One region of the Bradyrhizobium sp. 142 genome, then DNA from elsewhere that is predicted to be linked to it. Evidence: riboswitches for the same ligand, from Rfam matches in the RefSeq annotation. Region 1 holds a riboswitch; the other holds the start of a gene.
What was found. Region 1 has a riboswitch for S-adenosylmethionine ahead of IVA82_RS28245 (O-succinylhomoserine sulfhydrylase). Riboswitches for the same ligand answer to the same signal wherever they lie in the genome.

Region 1 (3,405 bases):
CGGCCGGCTACGGCGCGAGCTCGCCCGATTTCAATTATCCCAATCGTCTGGCCGCGCAGCTGCGCCGGCAATATCCGACCGCCGACATCACCGTCGTCAATGCCGGCGTCGGCGGCGAGGACGCACCCGAAATGATGAAACGCCTCCAGAAGGAGGTGATCGACGTGCATCCGGATATGGTGATCTGGCAGGTCGGCACCAATGCCGTGCTGCGCAATCTCGATCCCGGCGACACCGCCAAGCTCGTCGAGAACGGTATCTCCCGCATCCAGGCTGGCGGCGGCACCGATATCGTGCTGGTCGATCCGCAATATTCCCCGGCGGTCAACCAGCGCGCCGAGAGCGCCGGCAAGATGGTGAAGCTGCTCGGCAAGGTCGCCGAGCTACGTCACGTCGGCATCTTCCCCCGTTTCGAGGTGATGCGCGAGTGGCACGAGACGCAGTCGATCCCGGTGGAAAGCTTCGTCATTGCCGACGGCCTGCACATGAACGACTGGGGCTACGCCTGCTTCGCCCAGCTCCTCGGCGACGACATCATCCGCTCCGTCGGCCAGATCAAGATCGGCGTCAACGTGCCCGCGAACGTGCGGACCTACCGGCCGATGTAGCGCTTACCTCCCCTGGAGGGGGAGGGTCGGCTCACATGTAGCGCAGCGAAATGTGAGACGGGGTGGGGTGACGGTCTCTCCACGTCGAACACTGCCCGAGTGGAGAGATCACCCCACTCCGCTCGCGCTAAGCGCGATCGACCCTCCCCCTCCAGGGGAGGGTAAGAGCTTCACGCCTTCTCCAGCGCTGCGGTGAGATCCTCGATCAGATCATCCGCATGCTCGAGCCCCGCGGAGAAGCGGATAAAGCCTTCGCTGATGCCGAGCGCGGCGCGATCTTCCGGCTTGAGGCGCTGATGCGTGGTGGTCGCCGGATGTGTCACCAGGCTCTTGGCGTCGCCGAGATTGTTGGAGATCTTCGCGAGCTTGAGCTCGTTGAGCACGCGGAACGCACCCTGCTTGCCACCCTTGACCTCAAAGCCGACCAGCGTCGAGCCGCCGCGCATCTGCTTCTTCACCAGTGCCGCCTGCGGATGATCAGCGCGGCCGGGGAACACCAGCCGTGAAATCTTCGGGTGGCTCGCCAGCACGTCGGCGATGCGGGCCGCCGTCTCGGTCTGCGCGCGCACGCGCACGCCCAGCGTCTCTAGGCCCTTGAGCAGGACCCAGGCGTTGAACGGCGAGATCGACGGGCCGGTCTGGCGCATGAAATTGTGGATGTGCTCGGCTATGAAGGCTTCCGACGACAGGATGATGCCACCGAGGCAGCGGCCCTGGCCATCGATGTGCTTGGTCGCGGAATAGACCACGACGTCCGCACCGAGGGCGAGCGGGCTCTGCCAGATCGGTGTCGCAAACACGTTGTCGACGATCAGCCGCGCGCCGCCCTTGTGCGCGATCTCGGCGATGGCGGGAATGTCGAGCACGTCGAGCGTCGGATTGGTCGGGCTCTCCAGGAAGAACGTTTTCGTGTTCGGCTTCACCGCGCGTTGCCACTGGTCGAGATCGAGGCCGTCGATCAGAGTGGTCTCGATGCCATAGCGCGGCAGGAGGTCCTGCACCACATAGAGGCACGAGCCGAACAGCGCGCGCGAGGCGACCACATGATCGCCGGCCTTCAGCGGCGCCAGGATCGCGGTCGTCACCGCGGCCATGCCGGTCGCGGCCGAGCGGGCGGCTTCGGCGCCTTCGAGCTCGATCATGCGGCGCTCGAACATAGCAATCGTCGGATTGGAATAGCGCGAGTAGATGAAGCCGGGATCCTCGCCCTTGAAGCGCGCCTCGCACTCCTCGGCGCTGTTGTAGACGTAGCCCTGCGTCAGGAACAGCGCCTCGGACGTCTCGCCATATTGCGAGCGCAAGGTGCCGGAATGGACCAGACGGGTTTCGGGACGGTAATGTGCGGTGGACGCCGGCGACTTCGACATAGGACCTCTCCAACGTGACCATTCTTAAAAATGGTCACAAAAAAACCGGCCTGGATATCTCCACTGGCCGGGATCACAGAGGTCCCCGGCCTGTTTAGCGATTTATTTAACGTGGCTGCAAGCCGGCCGGCTCAAATCACCACGGGATAAGTCATGCTCATATTCTGCAATGCCCTTTTCGTCAAGGCATCCATCGGATAGCCGTAAAAGGCTCGTTTTTCCCGCGTTTTCGGATACGTTTGACCCCGAAGAGGACCACCGTTTGACGTTCACGGTCGCTGCCGACGCCAATGGTATCCTGCCCGACCGCATGATCGCGGCGATGGCGGAGGGCGGCCTCATCCTGCCCGCCTACGATTTCGTTGAAAGCCAGATCCAGCCGGCGAGCCTCGACCTTCGCCTCGGCGACATCGCCTATCGTGTGCGTGCGAGCTTTCTGCCCGGCCCCGGCGCCACCGTCGCCGAGCGCATCGACGAATTGAAGCTGCACGAGTTCAGCCTCGCCGACGGCGCGGTGCTGGAGACCAACTGCGTCTACATCGTGCCGCTGCTCGAAAGTCTCGCGCTGCCGCCGGAGATCGTCGCGGCTGCGAACCCGAAGAGCTCGACCGGCCGACTCGACGTCTTCACCCGCGTCATCGCCGACGGTACCCGCCGCTTTGACATGATCGGCGCCGGCTATCACGGCCCGCTCTATGCCGAGATCAGCCCGAAGACGTTTCCGGTGCTGGTACGCGAGGGCTCGCGGCTGTCGCAGGTGCGCTTTCGCACCGGTGATGCCATCCTCAACGCCGACGAGCTCGACGCGCTGCATGCGGCCGAGCGTCTCGTCGACATCGACGATGCCGATCTCTCCGGCGGCGTCGCCGTCTCCGTCGATCTCTCCGGCGAGAAAGGTTCCGGCTTCGTCGGCTACCGCGCCAAGCGCCACACCGGCGTGGTCGACGTCGATCGCCGCTCCGGCTATGCCATTGGGGAGTTCTGGGAGCCGATCTCGGCGCGTCCCGATGGCAGCCTGATCCTCGATCCCGGCGAGTTCTACATTCTCGCCTCCAAGGAAGCCGTGCAGGTGCCGCCCGACTACGCCGCGGAGATGGTGCCGTTCGATCCGCTCGTCGGCGAATTCCGCGTGCACTATGCCGGCTTCTTCGATCCCGGCTTCGGTTACGCCGGCGCCGGTGGGCAGGGATCGCGCGCCGTGCTCGAAGTGCGCTCGCGCGAAGTGCCCTTCATTCTCGAGCACGGCCAGATCGTCGGCCGCCTCGTCTACGAGAAGATGCTGGCGCGCCCCGACGCCATGTACGGCCAGCGTATCGGCTCGAACTACCAGGCGCAGGGGCTGAAGCTGAGCAAGCATTTTCGGGTGTAATTCCGTAGCCCGGATGGAGCGTTCAGCGTAATCCGGGAAAGTCTCTCCTGCTGTGACACGA
Region 2 (3,405 bases), on a different contig from region 1:
TGACCGCGTCGATGACGTGCTCGGGACCGAACATCCAACCGACGCGCAATGCCGCGAGGCCGTGGATCTTGGAGAATGTGTGGGTCACCACGGTGTTGTCGGTGGTGGCGACCAGCTCGATCCCCATCTCGTAATCGTTGCGCGAGACGTAGTCGGAATAGGCGGCGTCCAGCACCAGCAGGACGTGCGAGGGGAGGCCGGCGCGCAGGCGCTTGACCTCGTCGAACGGCAGATAGGTGCCAGTCGGGTTGTTGGGGTTTGCGAGCCACACCAGCTTGGTGCGCGGCGTCACGGCTTTCAGGATCGCGTCGACGTCGGCGGTGAGGTTCGTCTCGGCGGCGACGACGTTCTTGGCCCCGACCGCCATGGTCGCGATCGGGTAGACCAGGAAGCCGTGGGTGGTGGAGACCGCCTCGTCACCCTGGCTGAGATAGGTGTGGGCGAGCAGATTGAGGATCTCGTCCGAGCCGGCGCCGCAGATGATACGGTTGGGATCGAGCCCGAAGCTGCGGCCGATCGCTTCGCGCAACACGCGCGAGGTGCCTTCCGGATAGTCTTCCAGATGATCAGCCACGTGCTTGAAGGCCTCGATCGCCTTGGGCGAGGGCCCGAACGGCGTCTCGTTGGCCGAGAGCTTGAACACCTTGCGGCCCGGCTCCGCCACCGGGCTCTTGCCGGGCGTGTAGGGCGCAATATCGAGAATGCCGGGATTCGGCACGGGGCGGGACATCTTCAACTCCGGAATGGCAGGCGGCTCGTGACTTACGATTTCGACCCGGTCGGGGGCACCGTATAGCGTGTTGCGTGGCTGCCGACGAGGGCTGTGGAGCGCACCGAGGCTCCCGCTTCGATCAGGGCAGCCTTGATTTTGTCGAGGCTGCTCGCGGCCGTGACCGAGATCAGCAGGGCCGCGCCGTCGAAGGCGGTATCGGGCACGGCCACGATCTCGGCGAGCGGCGACAGCGCCCGCGCGACGTCGGCGTTCCATCCCGACACGCGCACGCTGAAGGTCTCGACCTCCGTCACCATGGCGCTATCGGCCACGCGCGAGACCACGAACACGGGCAGTGCCGCCGGATGATCGGCGCGCTCGACGAAGGGCAGCCGCGCGATGATCTTCGGCATGCCGGCCGCTTCCAGCGACAGCCACCACGGCGTACGGCTCGATGTGGCCGAGACCAGCGCCAGATCGCCCTTGGATTTGGCCACCGCCTCGACCGCGGCCTGCGCGCTGAAATGCGCGACATAGGGCACCGTGAAGCCGAAATGGAAGCGGGCGGAATCGCGCATCGCAGGCTCGCTCACCGCGATGTCGGCATGCACCGAGAACGGCGCCTGCACATAGGTGAACGTGGAGATGATGACGCGCCAGATGCTCTCGACCGTGTCGAGCGGCAGGATGCCGCGATGACGCTGCACGAGGTCACGCATCATGGCGGCCTCGCGCGCCGGGCGGAACGCCGAACCGACCTCCTGGGTCTGCTTCACCTGGATCAGGCGGTCGATGATGTCCCCACGCTGCATCAGGAGGCGATGCATGCCCTCGTCGATCGCATCGATCTCCTTGCGCAATTCCTGCAACGATGGTGGTGCGGGCGGACGTTGGGGCATATCTGTGAAGTGCTGCTGAGAGGCGTTTCAATGCGGTTCGGTCAAGCCGGATCCGCTGCGATCGACGTCCTGATTAGGCAGGATGGAGGCCGAAAGCAAAGAGAAATGGCGCTGTTCTCGGCTGACATTGCCGGGATGAATTTGGCTGATTCGGACCCTCGCTTGACGAAAACAGCCCAAGCCGGTAGGATTTGACTGTTCCGTGGTCATTTGAGCCGGCCGGCTTGCAGCCACGTTAAAAAACTCGCTAAACAGGCCGGGGACGTTTTCGATCCCGGCCGAACCTATCGTTCAGGCCGGGTTTTTCATGGCCTGAAGTCAGTGGCGGTCAAGAGTCTGACCGCAAACCAGGACGATGGTCTGAGATGGTTGCCGTCAAATCGATTCCCAGTCCCGCGATCAGTGCCGACGAACGGTCGCACGAGGTGGATCATCCGAGCTCGCCGGTCGCGCATTTCGGCGCCGATCAGCCGCTGCGGCTCGATTGCGGCATCGATCTCACCCCATTCCAGATCGCCTACCAGACCTATGGCGAGCTCAACGCCGCGCGCTCCAACGCCGTTTTGATCTGCCATGCGCTCACCGGCGACCAGCACGTTGCCAATGTGCACCCCGTCACCGGCAAGCCCGGATGGTGGGAGACCCTGGTGGGCCCCGGCCGTCCGATTGATCCCAGCCAGTACTTCATCATCTGCACCAACGTGATCGGTGGCTGTATGGGCTCGACCGGGCCCGCCTCGATCAATCCCGCGACCGGAAAGGTGTGGGGGTTGGATTTCCCGGTCATCACCATTCCCGACATGGTGCGGGCGCAGGCCATGCTGATTGACCGCCTCGGCATCGACACGCTGCTCGCGGTGGTTGGTGGCTCGATGGGCGGCATGCAGGTGCTGCAATGGACCGCGGCGTATCCGGGCCGCGTATTCTCCGCGCTGGCGATCGCCTGCTCGACGCGGCACTCGGCACAGAACATCGCGTTTCACGAGCTTGGCCGCCAGGCCGTGATGGCCGATCCCGACTGGCACAGTGGCGGCTATGCCGATCACGGAATCCATCCACATCGTGGGCTCGCTGTAGCGCGGATGGCGGCGCACATCACCTATCTCTCGGACGCTGCGCTGCATCGCAAGTTCGGGCGGCGCATGCAGGACCGCGAGCTGCCGACCTTCTCGTTCGACGCCGATTTCCAGGTCGAGAGCTATTTGCGCTACCAAGGCTCGTCCTTCGTCGAGCGCTTCGATGCCAACAGCTATCTCTACCTGACGCGTGCGATGGACTATTTCGACATCGCTGCCGACCATGGCGGCGTGCTGGCGAAAGCGTTCGCCGGCATCCAGACCCGCTTCTGCGTGGTCTCCTTCACCAGCGACTGGCTGTTCCCGACTTCGGAATCGCGCGCGCTGGTGCATGCGCTGAATGCGTCAAGTGCGCGGGTGTCGTTTGCCGAGATCGAAACCGATCGCGGTCATGACGCCTTTCTGCTCGACGTGCCCGAATTCTTCGACATCTCCCGCGCCTTCCTGCAATCGGCGGGCAAGGCGCGCGGGCTCACGACCGGGGACGGCTAGCGATGTCTGTACAGGAAGTGCTGCCGCTGGGCGGCCTTGCGGCTGAACGGTCCGACCAGTTTCGCGCCGATCATCTGCTGGTCGCCGGAATGGTCAAACCTGGCTCGAAAGTGCTCGACGTCGGCTGCGGCGACGGCGATCTGCTTCAGCTTCTGGAGACCCGCGGCATCGACGGGCGTGGCATCGAGCTGTCGCGCGAGGGCGTCAACCGCTGCGTCGCCAAGGG

Region 2: another riboswitch for S-adenosylmethionine. It lies ahead of IVA82_RS17980 (homoserine O-acetyltransferase); the one in region 1 lies ahead of IVA82_RS28245 (O-succinylhomoserine sulfhydrylase).

The regions. Positions count from the first base shown of each region.
Region 1 covers NZ_JADPKQ010000310.1:3,314-6,718, forward strand. The annotation lists gene IVA82_RS28240 (SGNH/GDSL hydrolase family protein) at 1-608, shown strand, start outside; gene IVA82_RS28245 (O-succinylhomoserine sulfhydrylase) at 779-1,975, opposite strand; SAM riboswitch at 2,049-2,128, opposite strand; gene IVA82_RS28250 (2'-deoxycytidine 5'-triphosphate deaminase) at 2,238-3,344, shown strand.
Region 2 covers NZ_JADPKQ010000199.1:18,248-21,652, reverse strand. The annotation lists gene hisC (histidinol-phosphate transaminase) at 1-730, opposite strand, end outside; gene IVA82_RS17985 (chorismate mutase) at 763-1,611, opposite strand; SAM riboswitch at 1,804-1,883, shown strand; gene IVA82_RS17980 (homoserine O-acetyltransferase) at 1,977-3,179, shown strand; gene metW (methionine biosynthesis protein MetW) at 3,182-3,405, shown strand, end outside.